DNA from 4 places in the Actinoplanes sp. NPDC051343 genome. Region 1 is predicted to be linked to each of the others. Evidence: riboswitches for the same ligand, from Rfam matches in the RefSeq annotation. Region 1 holds a riboswitch; each other region holds the start of a gene.
The links. A riboswitch is a leader RNA that binds a small molecule or an ion and turns the genes downstream of it on or off. The one in region 1 is predicted to bind cyclic di-AMP.

Region 2: it holds a riboswitch for cyclic di-AMP, as region 1 does, so the genes downstream of both, ACIA5C_RS31625 (transglycosylase family protein) here and ACIA5C_RS17890 (NlpC/P60 family protein) in region 1, are expected to answer to the same signal.
Region 3: it holds a riboswitch for cyclic di-AMP, as region 1 does, so the genes downstream of both, ACIA5C_RS06465 (C40 family peptidase) here and ACIA5C_RS17890 (NlpC/P60 family protein) in region 1, are expected to answer to the same signal.
Region 4: it holds a riboswitch for cyclic di-AMP, as region 1 does, so the genes downstream of both, ACIA5C_RS13815 (NlpC/P60 family protein) here and ACIA5C_RS17890 (NlpC/P60 family protein) in region 1, are expected to answer to the same signal.

Annotation. Positions count from the first base shown of each region.
Region 1 covers NZ_JBITEL010000005.1:78,227-82,899, forward strand. Annotated here, with positions in the region: gene ACIA5C_RS17860 (ANTAR domain-containing protein) at 1-34, opposite strand, end outside; gene ACIA5C_RS17865 (hypothetical protein) at 82-252, opposite strand; gene ACIA5C_RS17870 (DUF1360 domain-containing protein) at 495-1,010, opposite strand; gene ACIA5C_RS17875 (DUF6158 family protein) at 1,015-1,254, opposite strand; gene ACIA5C_RS17880 (hypothetical protein) at 1,312-1,758, shown strand; gene ACIA5C_RS17885 (DUF3817 domain-containing protein) at 1,769-2,101, shown strand; cyclic di-AMP (ydaO/yuaA leader) riboswitch at 2,319-2,440, shown strand; gene ACIA5C_RS17890 (NlpC/P60 family protein) at 2,489-3,421, shown strand; gene ACIA5C_RS17895 (RNA polymerase sigma factor RpoD/SigA) at 3,485-4,486, opposite strand.
Region 2 covers NZ_JBITEL010000010.1:298,796-303,468, forward strand. Annotated here, with positions in the region: gene ACIA5C_RS31620 (saccharopine dehydrogenase family protein) at 1-1,123, opposite strand, end outside; cyclic di-AMP (ydaO/yuaA leader) riboswitch at 1,330-1,496, shown strand; gene ACIA5C_RS31625 (transglycosylase family protein) at 1,498-2,172, shown strand; gene ACIA5C_RS31630 (YybH family protein) at 2,268-2,615, opposite strand; gene ACIA5C_RS31635 (LysR family transcriptional regulator) at 2,707-3,579, shown strand; gene ACIA5C_RS31640 (hypothetical protein) at 3,591-3,944, shown strand; gene ACIA5C_RS31645 (class I SAM-dependent methyltransferase) at 3,931-4,554, opposite strand; gene ACIA5C_RS31650 (nucleotide disphospho-sugar-binding domain-containing protein) at 4,620-4,673, opposite strand, start outside.
Region 3 covers NZ_JBITEL010000001.1:1,445,836-1,450,508, forward strand. Annotated here, with positions in the region: gene ACIA5C_RS06460 (response regulator) at 1-505, shown strand, start outside; gene ACIA5C_RS06465 (C40 family peptidase) at 556-1,368, opposite strand; cyclic di-AMP (ydaO/yuaA leader) riboswitch at 1,375-1,512, opposite strand; gene ACIA5C_RS06470 (MurT ligase domain-containing protein) at 1,970-3,190, shown strand; gene ACIA5C_RS06475 (type 1 glutamine amidotransferase) at 3,180-3,890, shown strand; gene ACIA5C_RS06480 (TVP38/TMEM64 family protein) at 3,936-4,655, shown strand.
Region 4 covers NZ_JBITEL010000003.1:680,753-685,425, forward strand. Annotated here, with positions in the region: gene ACIA5C_RS13800 (cytochrome ubiquinol oxidase subunit I) at 1-131, opposite strand, end outside; gene ACIA5C_RS13805 (BlaI/MecI/CopY family transcriptional regulator) at 208-555, shown strand; gene ACIA5C_RS13810 (M56 family metallopeptidase) at 602-1,510, shown strand; cyclic di-AMP (ydaO/yuaA leader) riboswitch at 1,633-1,769, shown strand; gene ACIA5C_RS13815 (NlpC/P60 family protein) at 1,785-2,783, shown strand; gene ACIA5C_RS13820 (M1 family metallopeptidase) at 2,839-4,182, opposite strand; gene ACIA5C_RS13825 (MarR family winged helix-turn-helix transcriptional regulator) at 4,201-4,644, opposite strand.

The sequences.
Region 1 (4,673 bases):
TGGACGCCGAAATGCGGCGATTCTGGGCGGACACGCGCTGGATCCTGCCATGGGGATCGACCGGCACGGAAGTCGCGTGCCCTACTGGGCGCTCTGATCGGAGGAACGCTCCTCGACGGGCTGCGGGTCGTGCTCGCGCCGGTCCGAGTCGGCGAGGATCGCCTCCGCCTGCGCACGCGGGTCGTCGCTTCCGGCCGCTCGCTCCTCGGGGAGCAGTTCGGCGGCGCGCTGGTCGGTCCGGTCGTCGGTCATGGTGATCGGCTTCCCCCGGTGGCCCGCGACCGAAACCGAACAGGGCCCCCGGATTGCTCCGGAGGCCCTGCCCACAAAGGTGTCGGTGTGCATGTCGCCTCGCGGCGAAAGGCTCAACACGGCTCCAGCCGAACGGTATTCCGTGAAGGCAAAGTGGTGAGGCCCGGGGACAGTGAACACACCGACATCTGCTCTCAACGGTCGGTCCCGGTCCACGATTCCGTTAGCGGTTGTGACGCCGGTCACTCCACTTGTTTCTTCGCGGCGTCGTAGGCGAGCTGCAGGAAGTCCGACACGGCCGTCGCAGTGAGGGCGGCGGAGGCGAGCCGAGTCGCGCGGGGTGCCAGCACCAGACCGCCGGTCAGGCCGGTGGCGACCCACACCGCGAGGCAGAACGGGCAGGTCACCAGCTCACCGATGCCGTGCCGCACGGCGCTGCCCTCGTCGCGTACCTCCTCGTTGAGCTCGGCCGCACCGGCCGGGGCCGAATAACGGGTGAGCGGGGCGCGCAGCGGGCTGGTCACCGCGTCCTTGGCGAGCAAACGGCTGAGTTTGTGGGTGGCCACCGACACCAGCGCCACGTCGGCCAGCGAGGGCCGCTCGGGCGCGGATCGCCCGAGCAGCCGGGCACCGGCGACCAGGCTCACGCCCAGCGCGCCGAAGGCGCCCATCGCCACCAGGTAGCCGTCCAGCGGGCGGTGCTCGTGCGGCGCGTACGCCTGGCTGACGTGCGCGACCCGCTCCCGGAGTGCGCGGATCACCTCAGAAGTCCTGGGTGAGGCGGCTCGGGTCGACCTCGCGGCCGGGGTGCCGGACCACGTACTCGGTCTCCAGCGCGGCGGTGCGTTTGAAGTGGTTGGCCAGCGCGGCGTCGGGGCCGTGCCGCAGCGTGCTCAGCCGGGTCCGATAGAGGCTGGACAGCTCACGGAGGAGGTCGTCCTCGGTGAGCTCGGCCGGATCGATGCCGATCTCGAAGACATCGGCCTGCGTTGCGTCAGTCATGACTCTGCGGGTGCCCGCTCAGACGATCAACAAACCCCCACTTGTACGCTCAAAGGCATGAAGGGGCTGTGGACTCCCGCGTGGCTCGCGCGGCACCTTTTGGCCCTCGCCCTGACCGTGGGATTCCTCGCGCTGGGCTGGTGGCAATTCGACCGCGCCGCCGGCGGAAACACGCTGAGCTGGGGCTACACGTTCGAATGGCCGATATTCGCGGGTTTCGTGGTCTTCCTCTGGTTCCGCGAGGTGCAGGTCGCCCGCCGGGGCCCCGATGGAGAGGAGCCTGCCGAGACGCCCGTCGAACCCCCAGCGCCGGCCGGGAAGCTTCCAGGCGCGCCTGTTACGGTCGGCCGGCCGGTGCGGGTCCCGGTCAAGGCCGCGGCCAACGAGGACGACCCCGAGCTGGACGCCTACAACGACTACCTGGCCTGGCTGGCGGCGCATCCCGGCGCCCGGCCGGGCGACTACCCCGGCCCGAGGCGGGTCGAGCAAGAGCGGACACAGTAAGGACGTCGAAGTGCACGGAGCTCTCGTTCGTTACCGGATCATCGCCTGGATCGTCGGCGTGGGCCTGCTCGTGCTGGTGCTCGTCGGCATGCCGCTGAAGTACGCCGCCGGTAACGACACGGTGGTGGCGATCGTCGGCCCGGCGCACGGCTTCCTCTTCATGATCTACCTGGCGCTCACGTTCGATCTCGCGCGCCGGCTTCGCTGGCCCTTCCTGCGGATGATTCTGGTGATGGCGGCCGGCACCATTCCGTTCCTCTCGTTCTGGACCGAGCGGAAGGTGTCGCGTGATTGGGCACGTACTGAAAATGACGACGCGACTCTGGCAAAAAGTCCGGTTTGAGCCTACAGTTCTACGCGTTGCTCATGCCGAATGACAATGCGTTATCGGGATCATCGACACATACCGGTCTATTGGCATAATTCACTCGGATAGCACTTGATTTTGAATTTCCCATCGATAGGTTGGTGCGGTTGGTTCGGTCCGCAGCCACACCCTCCGGTGGCGCCGGCCAACGCTGCCTAATCATCACGGCGTGTTTGGCGCTCTCCCCCGGGCGTTGTTGAAAGCGCGTCGTGACGAGCCGGGGAACCGTGTTCGTTGGGGTGAATCCGCGTCAGCGGTAGGGCCTTCTTCCCGCCCGAATCCGTCAGCTAACCCGGTAGGCGGCCGAGCGGAAGAAAGGCCACTACACCCGTGCCACACCCCCGCACGAGGCTGAGAGCGCTCGTGATCGCGGTGACGGCATTCGCGGTCACCCTGACCGGTGCCCAAGCCGCACACGCGAGCCCCTCGACAAGCGATCTGACCAAGCAGATCGACGCGCAGTCCAAGCAACTCGAGGTTGTCGTCGAGTCGTACAACGCGATGAACATCAGCCTCCAGAAGACGCAGTCCGATCTGACGAAGCTCCAGGCTTCCCTGGCCCCGGCGAAGGCCGCCCTGCAGAATGCGAGTGCGCAGGTCGGCACCATCGCCACCACTGCCTATGTGCAGGGCCGGGTCGGACCGATGAGCGCCCTGCTGGACGGCAACAGCGGCGACCTCATGGCGAAGATGGGCTTCCTCGATCAGCTCCAGCAGTCCAACCAGCGCGACATCGACAACTTCACCCAGACGACCCAGACGTTCGCCCAGCGGCAGACCGAGTTGAAGTCGACTCAGCAGAAGCAGGCGGCGCAGCTGGCCGAGATCAAGGCCCGCAAGGCCAAGATCGAGAAGGACATCAAGTCGCTCAAGGCGAAGCGGACCCAGGCGTACGGCAGTCCGACGCAGTCCGGTCACAAGTACACCGGCTCGATCCCGAACGTTTCGGGTGACGCCGGCGTCGCCGTCCGGTACGCGTTCAACGCCATCGGCTCGTCGTACGTGTTCGGCGCCGACGGCCCGGGCAGCTACGACTGTTCCGGTCTCACCATGGCCTCGTGGAAGGCGGCGGGTCACTCGCTGCCGCACAACGCGGCCGCACAGTGGGGTGACGTGGCGCACATCAGCCGCGGCGACCTCGAACCCGGCGACCTGGTGTTCTACAACAGCCTCGCGCACGTCGGCATCTACGTCGGCAACAACCAGATCATCGACGCCCCGCGCGAGGGCGAACCGGTCGACAAGCGCTCGATCAACCGTGGCATGCCGATCTACGGCTACGGCCGAGTGACCTGATCGGATCCACGTAGCAGAAAAGGCCGGTACCCCTCGCGGGGTACCGGCCTTTTACGTCGTTGCTCAAGCGGCCTGCAGGCCCTCGGCCCGGGCGAGCTCACGCAGCCGGCCCAACGCCTGGATCTCCAGCTGGCGGATGCGCTCCCGGCTGAGCGAGAAGCGCGAAGCCACCTCGGTCAGCGAGTGCTCCCGGCCGTCCTCGAGCCCGTAGCGCGCCCGCATGATGCCGGCCGAACGGTCGTCGAGGTGGTTGAGCAGGCCCTCGATGCGCTGCCGCTCCAGTGCGGTCAGCACGATCTCTTCCGGCGACGGCGCGTCGCTGTCGGCCACCAGGTCACCCAGGTTGGTGTCGCCGTCGTCGCCGACCGGCGTGTCCAGGGAGACGGTGTCCTGGGCCCAGCGAGTGAGCTCGTTGACCCGCTCGACGGTCACGCCCAGAGACGCCGCGATCTGCTCGGGCTCCGGGTCGCCGCCCAGCTCACGGACGAGCTGACGGGTCACGTTGCGCATCCGGTTGACGTCCTCGACCAGGTGCACGGGCAGCCGGACGGTGCGCTCCTGCTGGGCGATCGCGCGGCTGATGGCCTGGCGAACCCACCAGGTCGCGTACGTCGAGAACTTGTAGCCGCGCTCGTAGTCGAACTTCTCGACCGCGCGGACCAGACCGGTGTTGCCCTCCTGGATCAGATCGAGCATCGGCATGCCCGAACGCACGTAGCGCCGGGCAATCGAGACGACCAGCCGCAGGTTGGCCCGGATGAACAGGTCCTTGGCCTTGGAGCCCTCGGTGACCAGGCGCTCCAGCTCTTCCCGGCTCACACCACGCCGGACCTCACCAGAGTCGAGAAGAAACTCGGCATAGAGGCCCGCCTCGATTGCCTTGGAGAGCTCGACCTCCCTGGCAGCATCCAACAGTGGCGTCCGGGAGATCTCGTGCAGGTAGACTCCGACGAGGTCGCGCTCCTCGGCGACCTGGTCGGTCCGCATCACGGTGTTCTTCTCCACGTTGCCCACGGTCCCCTCATTGCCTTCACGAATCCCGTTACGGGTGTTACCTGCGTTCATCAGCGCGCCCCGTAACGTCCGCGGTTCGTGCATTGCGGTTGCTGACATCTACACAACAAATGGCGGCCAGTGCTTGATTCCGGCTGGTGGGTCGAAAGTGTCACGAATGTCTGGGCGGTAGCTGAGAGCCGAGTGCAGACTTGCTGTGGAGGGCTCCGCAGCGGGCTTTTCTGACCGCGTCTCGGCT
Region 2 (4,673 bases), on a different contig from region 1:
CGCGGTCGAAGGCCAGGGCCAGCGCCGACTCGCCCAGCATGACGGCGGTCGCCGCATAGCCCGGATCACCCTTCGCGCGGACCCGCGAGCGATAGCGAGCCCCGGTCGTCGTGCGGGTGAAGACGTCGACGGTGAAATGGCCCGACGTGCGGGTGCGCTCACTGGGGCCGCTGCCCGGGCTGGGCAGAACACGGTCGAGGATCGCCGGCGGCGTCACCGCCAGGCCGACCATCGCGGCACCGATCCCGGCCTTCAGGGCCCCGGCCAGCAGCGGTGAAAGCGGAGACGTGCCGATGCTCATGACCTCGCGGTAGCGGAACGTGCGGCCGTACGACCAGTTCTGCAGCGCGTTCGACCGGCGCACGATCCGGGTGTTGAACGGCGCCATGAAGAACGGGGCGAGCGTGCCCCGCAACGACGGGTCGACGGCCGGACCGGGCAGGGTGACCATGTCCGGCTGGCGTCCCAGGTCGGGCTCGGCCGCGCGGTCAGGGCTCAGCGAGTAGGGGCTGGCCGCGATGCGGCGCCGCGCGCGGTCCTTCTTCATTTCCTCCATCTGGGCGCGGATGGTGTCGATGGTGCCGCCGCTCATGCCTCCGCGGAGGCTGGTCACGACCAGCGTGGTGTCGGTCAGGTCGCCCGCCTCGTCAGCCTTGACCTGACGATTGAGGACGTGGACACCGATGTCGGAGGGGATCGAGTCGAAGCCGCAGGCGTGCACGATGCGGGCGCCGGTGCGGCGGGCCATGTCGTGGTTGGCGTCGATGCTGTCGCGGACGAAGAGCACCTCGCCGGTCAGGTCGGCGTAGTCGGTGCCCACCGCAGCGCAGACCGCGGCCAACCGGCGGCCGTATCTCAGGTACGGCCCGACCGTGGTGACGACCACCCGGGTGGAGGTGGCGAGCCGGGACAGGGCGGCTTCGTCGGAGGCGTCGGCGACCACGATCGGCCAATCGACGCCCAACTCGGTCTTGACCGAAGTGAGCTTCGTCTCCGAACGGCCGGCCAACGCGATCCGGGCGCCGACAGGGGCGTACGCGGCCAGATGACGGGCGACGAGGGCGCCGGCGAAGCCGGTGGCGCCGTAGACGACGACATCGTGCTCGCGGGTGGGCTGGGTCATAGTTGCCGATTCTGCATCAGACAAAGCGACATGGAGTCGAAGGTTACCGACTGGTAATTTAAGGACTCCACATATCGGTCATACTCGTCCTAAAGAAAGATCAAATAGGTCAATTACTGAGAACAAGGTCACCTTAACTTGGCGGTCGCCGAATTCGTCCGGCTAGGTTCGGTCGGGTCCGCCATCGTGGACACCGTGGGCGGATCGCCGAGTCCTTGCCGCCGCCCGACGGAAATTGACCCAAGGCATGGAGCGGGGGACCCAAAAGTTCCTCGGCGCGCTGGTGCGCGCCTCGGGGTGAAGCCGCCAACCGCGGCCGGGCACCTCAGCCCGAACCCGACAGCTGACCTCGCAGGCGTGGAGGAATTTCTGTCATGGCACAGATTCGAAAGCATGCCCGTATTGCCCTCGGCATCACCGCCGCGGGCGTGGCGGGCACCGCCGCCCTGCTCGGGCCGGCCTCGCCGGCGCAGGCGTCCAGCGTGAACTGGGACGCCGTCGCGCAGTGCGAGTCCGGTGGTAACTGGAGCATCAACACGGGCAACGGCTTCTACGGTGGCCTGCAGTTCACCAAGGGCACCTGGAAGGCGTACGGCGGCGGCAAGTACGCCAGCACGGCCAACAAGGCGAGCCGGTCGGAACAGATCGCGATCGCCGAGAAGGTTCTGCGGGGCCAGGGCATCGGCGCCTGGCCGGTGTGCGGCAAGAAGGGCGGCTCGACCAAGCATTACTCGGGCAGCAACACCAGCGGCTCGCACAGCGAGTCGCACAGCTCGAAGTCGCACAGCACCAAGTCGAGCAACACCTCGAAGTCGGTGACCCACAAGTCGTCGAAGTCGAGCCAGCACAAGGCGACCACCAACCGGGTCGTCCGGTCGGCGTCGGTCAAGGCGACCGGCAAGACCTATGTGGTGCGTTCGGGCGACACGCTGTCGGCCATCGCCTCGCGCTATCAGGTCAAGGGCGGCTGGCACTCGCTGGCCAAGCTCAACAGCGGCATCATCAACGACCCGAACCTGATCTTCCCCGGTCAGCGGATCGCGCTCTGAGCTAGATAGTTTCACCGCACCAACCCCTGTGCCCCGTTCCCCGTGCGCTGTGGTGGTGCCATTGCCCCCGTCGGCACCACCACAGCGACACCGCCTCATCGACTGCCCGGGGTGACGAACTCGGGCTGGTCGAGCACCCGCAGCCACGAGCCGTCGGCCTGGCGGCGCACCACCTGCGCACGGGCACCGGAGCCGTCACGCGGCGGCGTCGAGGTCAGGGCGAGGTCGCCGCTTATCAGCGTCGGCAATGGCTGCTCGGGCTTGATCTCCGGCATCTTGGGCAACAGCTCGGCCCATAGCTTCTCGATCGCGGCTCGGCCGACGGTCTGGCCGCCGGGAGGGTAGGCCATGACCGCGCCTTCCTCGTAGAGCTCGGCCAGGCCGGCCGCGTCTCTGGCGTTGGCCCGCTCGACGAAGAGGCGGGTCAGGTCTTCGGGCTTCATGGCCTTCTGTCGTTCGTTCATGACGCCACCCTTCCGCGGTCGGCCTCAGCAGTCCAACAGATGGTTCTTGTCGTAACTAGAATCTGTGGTTATGGAACTTCGCCAGCTCGAGTACTTCGCCGCGGTCGCCGACGAGGCCAACTTCACCCGCGCGGCAGCCCGGGTGCGAATCAGCCAATCCGGGGTGAGTGCGCAGGTCAAAGCCCTGGAAAAGGAGCTCGGGGCGGAGCTCTTCGACCGGTCCGGGCGCACCGCCCGCCTCACCGAGGCGGGGCGCGAGGCCCTGCCGTACGCGAAAGCCGCGCTGGACGCCGCGGCCGGCCTGAGGCAGACCGTCGACCAGGTTCAGGGGCTGGTGCGCGGCCACCTGACGATCGGCATGGTGATCGGCTGTGAGGTGAAGCCGCTCTTCGCCGCCCTGGCCGCCTTCCACCGCGCGCATCCGGCCATCGAACTCGAGCTGGCCGAGGACAACTCCGACCAGTTGGTGACCGGCGTGCGGGTCTCGCTCTACGACATCGCGCTGGTCGGTCTGGCCGGCGACGCCCCGGAGCATCTGGCTTCCCACGTCATCGCCCGGGAAGGGCTTATCGCATTGGCCCCGCCCGATTCAGAACTCGCCGGCCGGGACGCGGTTTCCGTCGAGGAGCTCACCGCGTACCCGCTCGTCACCCTGCCGGAAGGCACCGGCATCCGTGCCGTTTTCGACGAAGCCTTCCTGTCGCAGGGTCTGATCCCCGATCTCGCGCTCGCCGCATCGGCGCCCGGCGCCGTGGCGAGTCTCGCCGCCCGCGGTTTCGGCGTGGCGGTCCTGAGCGAATCGATGGCCGCCGACTTTCCGGATCTGAAAGCGGTGCCGATCACCGGAGTCCCGATTGCCGCCCTGCTCGCGCTCGTTTGGCGCCCTCGGGTCAGCGCGGCGCTGGAAGCGCTCCTGCCGCATTTGAAAGCGGCGTTCGGCTAATCTGACGAACCGTGTCCGTCTCGATTCGTGAGCAACTCCGCCAAGCCCTGCCCGCCGCGATGAAGGCCCGCGATCGGCTCGCCGTCGGCGTGCTGCGGTCCACGCTGGCCGCCATTGACAACGCGGAAGCCGTCGTCCCGGCCGAGACCAAGGGCCTCGCAATCGAGCAGTCGCCAATCGGTGTCGGTGCCGCCGAGGCCGAACGCCGGGTGCTCTCCCCCGACGACATCGCGCAGATCGTGCGCGATGAAATCGCCTCCCGCGAAGAGGCCGCCGCCGATTACGACCGGGCCGGGCACGCCGATCGGGCCGCCCAGTTGCTCGACGAGGCCCGCTTTCTCGGCGAATTCCTCACGGTTTCCTAGCGCTGATCCGCTCGACCGTGCCCGCCTTGAGCCGCTCCGATTCCTCGATGACGAGCCCGGCCTGCTCGACGACCGGCCGCGGCCGCCGCGTCATGTGCTCGCCCCCGTGCGGAATCGTGTAGATCTCCATCAGTCGCTGACCGGCCCGGATCGGCCACCAATTGCTGCCGATGTGGTCGAGCAGCAGCAGCCGGCCGCCTGGCCGCAGCACCCGGCGCATCTCCAGAACGGCCGCGCGCTCATCGGGCACCGCACACATGGCCAATGTGGACACCACCGTGTCGAAAGTGCCGTCGCCGAACGGCAGCGCCTCCACGTCGGCCTCCTTCAGCTCGATCGGCGCATTGATCGCAGCCGATCGGGAACGAGCCCGCGCCAGCATTTCCGGACTCAGGTCAACGCCGGTCAGGCGAGTGCCGGGCGGATAGAGGCCGAGGTTGAGGCCGGTGCCGACGGCGACCTCGAGAACGTCGCCGCGGGCCCGCGAGCACACCCATTCACGGCCGCCTCGGAATTGGTAGCGCTCCAGAAGACGCATGGCCCGGTCGTAGCGCGGGGCGACGTCGTCCCAGAAGCGACGGGACTTGGCGGTCGGGTCTTCGACGTTCATCGGAACCTCCCGGTCGTCCTCCATGACATCAGAGCGGCGCCATCGAGGCGGTCCGTGCGAACGATTCAGCCTCGGACGAGCTTCTCGAGCTCAGGCACCACTTCAGACGGCGGCGGCAT
Region 3 (4,673 bases), on a different contig from region 1:
GCAGGGCATCGGCGGGCACATCGAGCTCGAGTCGAAGCCGCGCATCGGCACGACCGTGCACCTTTATCTCCCGGCGGCCGAGGAACGCCCGGCGTCAGCCGGCGAGCGGCAGGGCGCGCCCTCGGTGATCGGCCGGGTGCTTATCGTCGAGGACCAGCCCGAGGTGGCCCAGCTGGTGCAGCGGCTGATCGAGCCGGCCGGCTACGCGATCACGGTGGCAACCGACGCGCTGACGGCGGTCACCCAGGTGGCGGCCGGGGCGCATCCCGACCTGCTGATCACCGACGTGGTGATGCCGACGATGACCGGGCCGGAGCTGGCGTCGGCGCTACGTACGCACCACCCGGATCTGCCGGTGCTCTACATGTCGGGGTACACGGCGGCGTCGCTCGGGCCGCAGCTGACCCTCGACGAGAACAGCATGCTGATCGAGAAGCCGTTCACCCGGTCGACGCTGCTCGGGGCGATCCGTACGCTCTGCGGGCCGCAGCCACCGCGGCCCTAGATGTAGAAGAGGCGTGGGCGAACCGCCCACGCCTCTTTCGCTTACGATCGTCAGACCATGCGCCGTACGACGTAGTTGCTGCCGTAGATCTTGTGCTTGCCGACGCGGGCTCCCGTGTGCGGGGAGTCGTACATGTAGCCGTTGCCGGCGTAGATCGCGGCGTGGTAGCCGTACGAGCCCGAGCGGAAGACGATCAGGTCACCGACCTTCTTGCTGCCCTTGCTCACTGCCTTGCCGTAGTGCTGCTGCGAGTTCGCCTTGTGCGGCAGCGACTTGCCCGCGGCCTTCTTGTAGACGTACTTGGTGAACCCGGAGCAGTCGAACCGCTTCGGACCCGCCGCGGCGAACTTGTAGAGCGCGCCGGTGTGCGCCTTCGCCTCGGACAGGATCTGCGCCCCGCTGTGCTTGACCTTCACGTACAACCGGCTCGCCGTGGCGGACGTGTAGCCGCTGCTGGCGATGTAGGTGGTCCGGAAGTAGCCGTTGACGAGGGGCTTGGCGTAGATGGTCGCGGTGCCGTTCTTGCCGACGGCGGCCGACGACCAGTTCTGCCACTTGCCGTTGCGGTACGCCTGGAGGCGCACCCGCCCGTACGTGATCACCTTGCCGTTCTTCGGGTTGATCAGCTTGGTGGTCACCCGCACCTTCGATCCCCAGGCAACGCTGGAGGTGTTGACCGAATCGCGGATTGTGGGCTTGACCTTGGCGACCGTCGCGGTCTGCTGCGTCACGACCGGGGTGGCGGCACTCGCCGCCTGCGTCGAGATCAGCTGGCCTGCGCAAAGGCACAGACCCAGGGACAGCGCGGCGGTACCGGTGCCGACGGACAGCCGACGGCGCCGGCTCGAGGTGTGCTCGTGCACGGTAAGGGATTCCCTCCGGCACGCCTGCGAGGTTAGCTGTCGGGTTCGGGCGGGAAGGTGTGCCCGGCCGCGTCGCCGCGGCTTCACCCCGAGGTTGCCCCGTTGCCCGCCACCGGAGCGGGTGGCGCGGAGCGGACCGGAAATGGGTCCCCCGTCCCTGCCCCCGTATGCCTTTGTGGTCGTACTTACATGACGGTCGCGTCTTCCGGCCCGGGGCAGGGCTCGGCGTGAGCCTGGAAGCAGCGACCGGCGAGCGGATGCCCACCGGCGGAAACCTTCCTATCCGAATTTTTTGATGATCGTCGGGCGCCAAATCGTGACGCTCGGTAATTGTCGATCGAGGCCCTGTCCCATTTGCCATTGACCGAGAACATTTGCCGCGACGGGTAGTGGGCACACGATTACGCATTGACGAGAATCCGGCGTGAACCAGAACACACAATTGCTCCATACAGGATTGTCTATTCCCGTCCGAAAACCCTCTACCGGCGGAAACGTCGTCACCCGTTCGATGTAGGCCGGTTCAGCGCCTCGCCCTCCCCACCGACAACTCGACGTAACCTCCGATTCCGGTACCCTCGCTGGCGTGACGGACCAGAAATTGCCCCTGCGGGCCAAGGTCGCGACCTCGGTGTCGAAGACAGCGGCCGCGCTCTCCCGGGCCGCCGGCCGCGGCGACGGCTCGGTCATCGGCGGCTGGATCGGTCTCAAGATCGATCCGGAGCTGTTGACGCACCTGGCCGCCGGGCGGTCGATCGCACTGGTGTCCGGCACCAACGGCAAGACCACGACGACCCGGCTGACCGCCGCCGCAATGGAGGTGCTCGGCCCGGTCGCGACCAACTCGTTCGGCGCCAACATGCCGACCGGGCACACGTCGGCGCTGGCCAAGGCCGGCGCGACACCCTTCGCGGTGCTCGAGGTCGACGAGCACTACCTGGCCCGGGTGATCGAGGAGACGCACCCGCGGGTGGTGGCTCTGCTCAACCTCTCCCGCGACCAGCTCGACCGGGCCAAGGAGGTGGCGATGATGGCGCAGATGTGGAAGACCGCGCTCGCCGCCCACCAGGACGTCAAGGTGGTCGCCAACGCCGACGACCCGATGGTGGTCTGGGCCGCCGGCGGCAGTCCCTACGTCGTGTGGTTCAGTGCCGGCCAGCGCTGGCTCGACGACTCCTTCGTCTGCCCGCAGAGCGGCCACCCGATCGAGCGGCACCAGGGCGACTGGTGGTGCACCGGCTGCCCGCTGCGCCGGCCCCGCGCCCACTGGCAGGTCGAGGAGGAGGGTGTCGTCGACCCGCGCGGCGACTGGCACCTGGTCAAGCTCCAGCTGCCCGGCACGGTCAACATCGGCAACGCGGCGACCGCGCTGGCCGTCGTGGCCGAGTTCGGCGTCCACCCGCTCAAGGCTCTGCCCTACCTGGCCACCGTCACCTCGATCGCCGGGCGGTACGCCCAGGTCGACCGCGACGGGCGCAACATCCGGTTGCTCCTGGCGAAGAACCCGGCCAGCTGGCTCGAGGCGTTCGACATGGCCGAGATCGCGCCCACCCTGCTCTCGATCAACGCCCGCGACCCCGACGGGCTCGACACGTCCTGGCTCTACGACGTCGACTTCTCGCCGCTGCGCAACCGCCCGGTGCTGATCACCGGCGACCGGGCGTACGACCTGGCGGTGCGGCTCGAAGTGAACGGTGTGCCGTTCCGGCACGTGACCAGTTTCGACGAGGCGCTCCAGGCGGTCCCGCCCGGTCGTCTCGAGGTGATCGCCAACTACACGGCGTTCCAGGACATCCGAGCGGAGTTGGACCGTGTCAACTGAGTCCCTGCGGATCGTGTGGATCTACCCCGATCTGCTGTCGACCTACGGCGACCGGGGCAACATGCTCATCCTCGCCCGGCGGGCCCAGATGCGGGGCATCCCGGTCGAGGCGTACGAGGTGCGTTCCGACCAGCCGATGCCGTCCAGCGCCGACATCTACCTGATCGGCGGCGGCGAGGACGGCCCGCAGGCGCTCGCCGCCCAGCGGCTGATCGCCGACGGCGGCGTGCACCGGGCGGTCAGCCAGGGCGCGGCGGTGCTCGCGATCTGCGCCGGCTACCAGCTGTTCGGGCACTCGTTCTTCGCCAAGGGCGCCAAATGCCCCGGCCTCGGCCTGCTCGACCTCTACTCCGACCGGGGCGAGACCCGGGCGGTCGGCGAGCTGCGGGGCGACATCGACCCGCGACTCGGGCTGCCCCCGCTGACCGGCTTCGAGAACCACGGCGGCCGCACCCACCTTGGGCCCGGGGTCTCCCCGCTGGCCCGGGTCACGGCCGGCATCGGCAACGACAGCCAGACCGAGGGCGCATGGCACGGCAAGATCCTGGGCACCTACTCCCATGGGCCGGCGCTCGCCCGCAACCCAGCTATAGCCGATCTGCTACTGCGCTGGGCGATCGGTGCGGATAGCCTTTCACCCGTTGACGACACATGGGCCGAACGGCTCCGCAGGGAACGGCTCGCCGCGGCGAGCGCCTGACAGCAGAGACCCTGAACCGACAATGAGTTAGGGCGGTAAGCCTGCATGACGGACACGATGATCGCGCCTGCACCGGTTGTTTCCGCCTCCCCGTCCCCCTCCTCGCTGGGGTGGAAGAGGCGGCTGATCCGGTTCGCTGTGCTCGGTGTCGTGGTCGGTGGCCTCGCGTTCGCGGCGGCGGTGCTCCCGCTCCGCGAGATCGGTGACGCGGTGATGATGCTGGGCCGCACCGGTGCCGCGGTGGCCATCGCGGTGGTCGGCGGCCTGCTCCTGTCGGTCATGGTCCCCCGCACCGCCATCACGATCGCCTGCGGCGCCCTGCTCGGCGCGGCGACCGGCGCGGCCGCCGCGCTCGCCGCCGCGGTGATCGCCGCGATCGCCACCTACTACGCCGGCCGCTGGGCCGGACGTGGCGCGCTCAAGGCCAAGTCGGGCAGCAAGCTCGCCCGCCTCGACGGCTGGCTCGACAAGCGCGGCCTCTCCGCGGTGCTGCTGGTGCGCCTGCTGCCCTTGGCGCCCTACGGTCTGGTCGGCTACGCGTACGGGACGACCAGCGTCTGCCGCAAGCGCTACCTGCTGGGCACCACGCTCGCCGCGATCCCGAGCGCCATCTCGTACGCGGTGATCGGCGCCGCGGTCACCAAGCCGCACTCGATGAGCCCGCTGACCCTGGCCCCGGCCCTCGTCGGCTTCGCCCTGACCACGGCGATCGTCTGGCGCTGGAAGCGCTCCGCCCGCCGCCCCACGGCGCCGGTAGCAGCCTGACCCCTCGCCGCTCCGCTC
Region 4 (4,673 bases), on a different contig from region 1:
GTCCGGGTGCGCAGCCAGGTGATCTCGAGGCCGGCGGCGACCGCGGCCAGGCTGATCGACATCGGCACGAAGAAGTAGTGGTAGATCGTGACCACCGCGAACTGCAACCGCGTCAGGTCGAGCACGTCCATTCGTGAGCCCCCTCTACGACGTCTCGTAGTAGATACTACGACGCGTAGTACGACGCCGTGCAGTAGACTCGGTCACATGGCATTGGGCGACCTGGAACGCGACGTCATGGCACAGCTGTGGGCGGCCGCCGGGCCGTTGACCGTGCGTCAGGTGCACGAGCGGCTCAACCAGGACCGCGACCTGGCCTACACGACCGTGATGACCGTCCTCGACCGCCTGGCCAAGAAGGACGTGGTCACCCGCCAGAAGGCGGATCGCGCTTATCTGTACGCCCCGGCGCAGTCCCGCGAAGAGATGACCGCCGCGGTCATGCTCGACGCCCTGACCGCGAGCGGCGACCAGGACGCGGCGCTGGCCTACTTCGTCGGCCAGTTGCCCCCGGAGGCGCTGGCCGCCGCCATCGAGGCCGCCAAGCAGAAGTGATGGCTTGCCATGCGTTCTTGGGCGGTGGGTGGGGCGGTTGGACGGGGTGACCGCGCTGCTGCTCGGTGCTCTCGGGCTGACCCTGTCGCTGCTCGTGCCGGGGCCGCTCGCCCGGTCGCGCTGGCCCGACCGGGCGCCGCGCGCGGCCGTACTCCTGTGGCAGGCGATCACCCTGGCCGCCGTGCTGAGCGCGCTCGGCGTCGTGCTCGCGGTGCCCGAGGAGCTCACCCGGGCGTACGGCTCCCGTAAGCCGGTCGTGGCCGGCGCCCTGTTGATCGCCCTGGCCGTCGCCGCCGTGATCGTCGCCCGGCTGCTGATCTCGCTCTGGGGCGTGACCCGGCGCTCGCGGGCCCGCCGCGAGCGCCACCGCCTGCTGGTCGACCTGCTCGACCGGGCCGAGCGGCGCCACGAGTTCGGCCCGGACCACCTGCGGGTGCTCGAGGGCGCGCTGCCGCTGGCCTACTGCGTGCCCGGGCGCGAGCCGCGGGTCGTGCTCAGCGACGGTGTGCTGCAGGTGCTCGACCGGGCGCAGGTCGACGCGGTGCTCGCCCACGAGCAGACCCATCTGCGGCACCACCACGACGTGGTGATGGAGTCGTTCACCGCCTTCTACCGCGCGGTGCCGCCACCGCTGCGAAGCCGGGTGCCTCTGGACGCCGTACATCTGCTTCTGGAGATGGTGGCCGACGATGCCGCACGGCGCGTCGCGGGCCCCGCGGCCCTGCGGGCCGCGCTGGAAAGGTTGACCGATGCGGTCCCTCTGGCGGAGGACGCCCGGGCCGACCCGTGGGGTGACGCGCGTCGCCGGAGACTGGACCGGCTGTCGGCGCCGCGCCCCGAGTCGCCCGGCCTGAGTCTTGTCGCGGGACTAGCCGCGGCCGCCCTGCTGGTACTACCCACCGTCATCCTGGTCGTGCCCTGGCTCGACCGGGCGCTGGAGGAGTGGCCGTTCTAGTCACTCTGAGTGGCTGTCGGCATGCAAGCAGTTTCCCCGTCGCGTCGGCTTCAGTTAAGGCAATGATCGGGAGTACGGTGGTGCCCGGTCCGGCAGCCCCCCATCGTCCATCCGGCCGATCTGACGGACCACCGCCTAATCGTCGTGCCTTGACGAACCGGGGACCCGAGCAGTTGGGGTGAAGCCGTGCATCTCGCGGCCGGGCGCGCTTCCCGCTCGAACCCGTCAGCTAACCCGATCGGCGGATGAGGGAAGAAAGGACGACGCACGTAACGTGAAACGGAACGGGGCGCGCCGCGCCGTAATGCTGCGCAGCCTGCTCTGCCTCGTCGCCGCGGCCGGCGTAGTTGTCACCGCACCGGCCACCGCGGCACTCGCGACGCCCTCGCCGTCCAGCGTCGAGGCGCAGATCGACACCCAGTGGAATCAGCTAGAGCCGATCATCGAGCTGTACAACGACGTGCACGGCAAATTGATCAAGAACCAGGCTCAGCTGAAGAAGCTCACCAACCAGCTCACCCCGCTCCAGGTACAGGTGGACGTCGCCCTGTCCTCGGTTCGCGGCCTGGCCACTGACGCGTACAAGCAAGGTTCGCCGAGCGCGGTCAGTGCCATGTTGATGAGCGGGTCGACGAACCAGCTGACCGACAAGCTGACCCTTCTGGACCAGCTTGCCCGGCACCAGCAGGCGCAGATCGCCGGCGTCGCCAAGCTGCGCGACCAGTACGCCAAATCCAAGAATGACCTCCAGCTTCTGACCAACTCCATCGCCGCGCGCGATGCCGATCTGGCGCAGAAGAAGAAGGCCATCAATGTGAAGATCGATGCGCTGCAGAAGCTGCGCATCAAGGCGTACGGGGCGTCCGGTGGCGACACCGGACCCCTGCGGATCGGGCCGTGCCCGGTCACCTACACCAACGACGACGGCGGTAAGGCGGCGCGCAAGGCGTGCTCGCTGATCGGCAAGCCGTACGTCTTCGGGTCGGACGGCCCGAGCACGTACGACTGCTCCGGCCTGACCAAAGAGGCGTGGGCGACCGTGGGCGTGACCCTCGACCACTACACGAAAGACCAGTGGAACGAGGGCAAGCCGGTCAGCCGGGGAGATTTGCAGCCAGGTGACCTGGTGTTCTTCTTCCCTGGTTCGTTGCACCACGTGGCCATCTACATCGGTGGTGGTGAAGTGGTGCATGCTCCGCACACGGGTGACCATGTGCGGATGGCGGTGATGGACAACGTCGGTCCGATCGCCGGTTACCGGCGTCCGGGCTGACCGAGGCAGGCAAGTTGCTTCGGGGGACGCCAATGGCGTCCCCCGTTTGCTGTGCCTAGCCGTCGACGCGGTGGGTCGACCAGAACGAGGTGAGGTCGGTCGAGCCGGCCGCGGCCTGGGCGGCGGCCTTGAAGTCGGCGACCGTCGAGACGCCGTACCAGTGCGACGCGGCGTACGACTTGAGCAGGTTCGTCATCGCGGTCGTGCCGATCAGGCGCCGCAGGTCGTGCAGCGTGCACTTGCCGTAGCCGTAGACGACGGTGCTGTAGCGGCTCGAATGCGCGTCCCAGTAGGCCATCGAGTTGGTGAGCCGCTCGGCGCTCGACTGCCACGTGATCCCGCAGCCCGACCCGGTCTTGTTGAAGTACAGGTCGGTGGCGTAGTCGGTGAAGCCCTCGTCCAGCCACGGCGTGTTGTATTCGTCGTCGCCGACGATCCCGTAGAACCACTGGTGGGCCAGTTCGTGGGCGAGCGCGGTCGAACTGACCACGTCGAGCACGAACCCGGGATACTCCATGCCGCCGAACCAGAACCCGTTGTCCAGGACCACGTCGGCCTCGGCGTACGGATAGGCGCCGAACCGCCCGGAATGGGCATCGAGCGCCGACGTCGCCGTGCCGAGCATCGAACTCGCGTTGGCGGCACTGACCGAACTGACCCGGTAGACGTTGACCTTGACGCCGCCCGCGGTGGTGCCGGTCGTCTTCACGAACGGGCCGGCCGCCCAGGCGAACTCGCGCACCTTCGTGCCGACGGCGGTGGTGATCGTACGGCCGCTGGTGCCGGCCCGGTCGGTCGACGAGCCGGTCGCGGGCACCGCCATCGACGTCGGATGGTCCAGCATGACCGTGTAGTCGCTGCTCAGGGCGTAGAACGACTCACCGTTGTCGGTGTACGGGTCGAGATGCCAGCCGGCGCCGTCCCGGATCGCCAGCACAGGCAGCGCGTTACCGATGAAGTAGTAGCTGCCGTCGTGCCCGAACCGGTCGACGCCCGCCGTGACGGTGATCGACAGGTCGAAGCCGATGCTGCCGCTCGCACCCTGGGCCAGCGGAGCGGGCAGGGTGATCTTCATGGCGGTGCAGTTCACGGTAAGCGCCGAGGCCGTACCGCCGGTGACGTTGGTGAGCGCGATCGGGGTGGACGGGCAGGAGCCGTGCGCGTTGTCCCAGAGCCGCAGGTAGACCTCGGTCAGCGGGGTCGCCGAGGCGTTGCTGAAGGTGACGCCCTCGTGCCCGGTCCAGGTGCCACCGGTGGCGTTGCTGGTCAGGCTGATCGTGTAGGCCGGGGTCGCCGGCGTGCGGGTGGTGTCCGTCGCGGCCGCCCGCGCCGGGGTGGCCGGTGCCGCCAGCATCGTGCCGGCGAGGGCGAGCAGGGCCGGTAACGCTCGTCTAATCATTCGACGAGCATGGATGTCTCACTCGTCGCCGGGCAACGGGGGAATCCCTTGTCGGTGATGGTCGAGAAGCTTGCTCAGGAGCGCGCTGAGCTGGCCCCGTTCGGCTTCGTCGAGCGGTTGCAGGAGGACTTCCTGGACCTCCTGAGCGCTGTGTTCCAGCTGGGCCGCCCGCTGCCGGCCGGACGTGGTCACGGTGATGACGTTGCGCCGGCGGTCGGCCGGGTCCAGAGCCCGGGAGACAAAACCTCCGGCTTCGAGCTCATTCAGCGCGGCGACCATGTCGCTCAGGTGGATTCCGGTACGCCGTCCGAGCGCGGCCTGGCTCGCCGGCCCGTCCTCGATCAGTGAGCTGAGCAGCCGGTAGTGGTAGCCGCGCGCTCCGACCTTGGCGAAGCCTTCGCTGACCAGGCGGTGCGCCTGGGCGGCGGTCTGGGTGAGTAGCCAGCTCGGCAGGTGATCCACATCGCCAGAGTAACATTTGCACGCCTAAC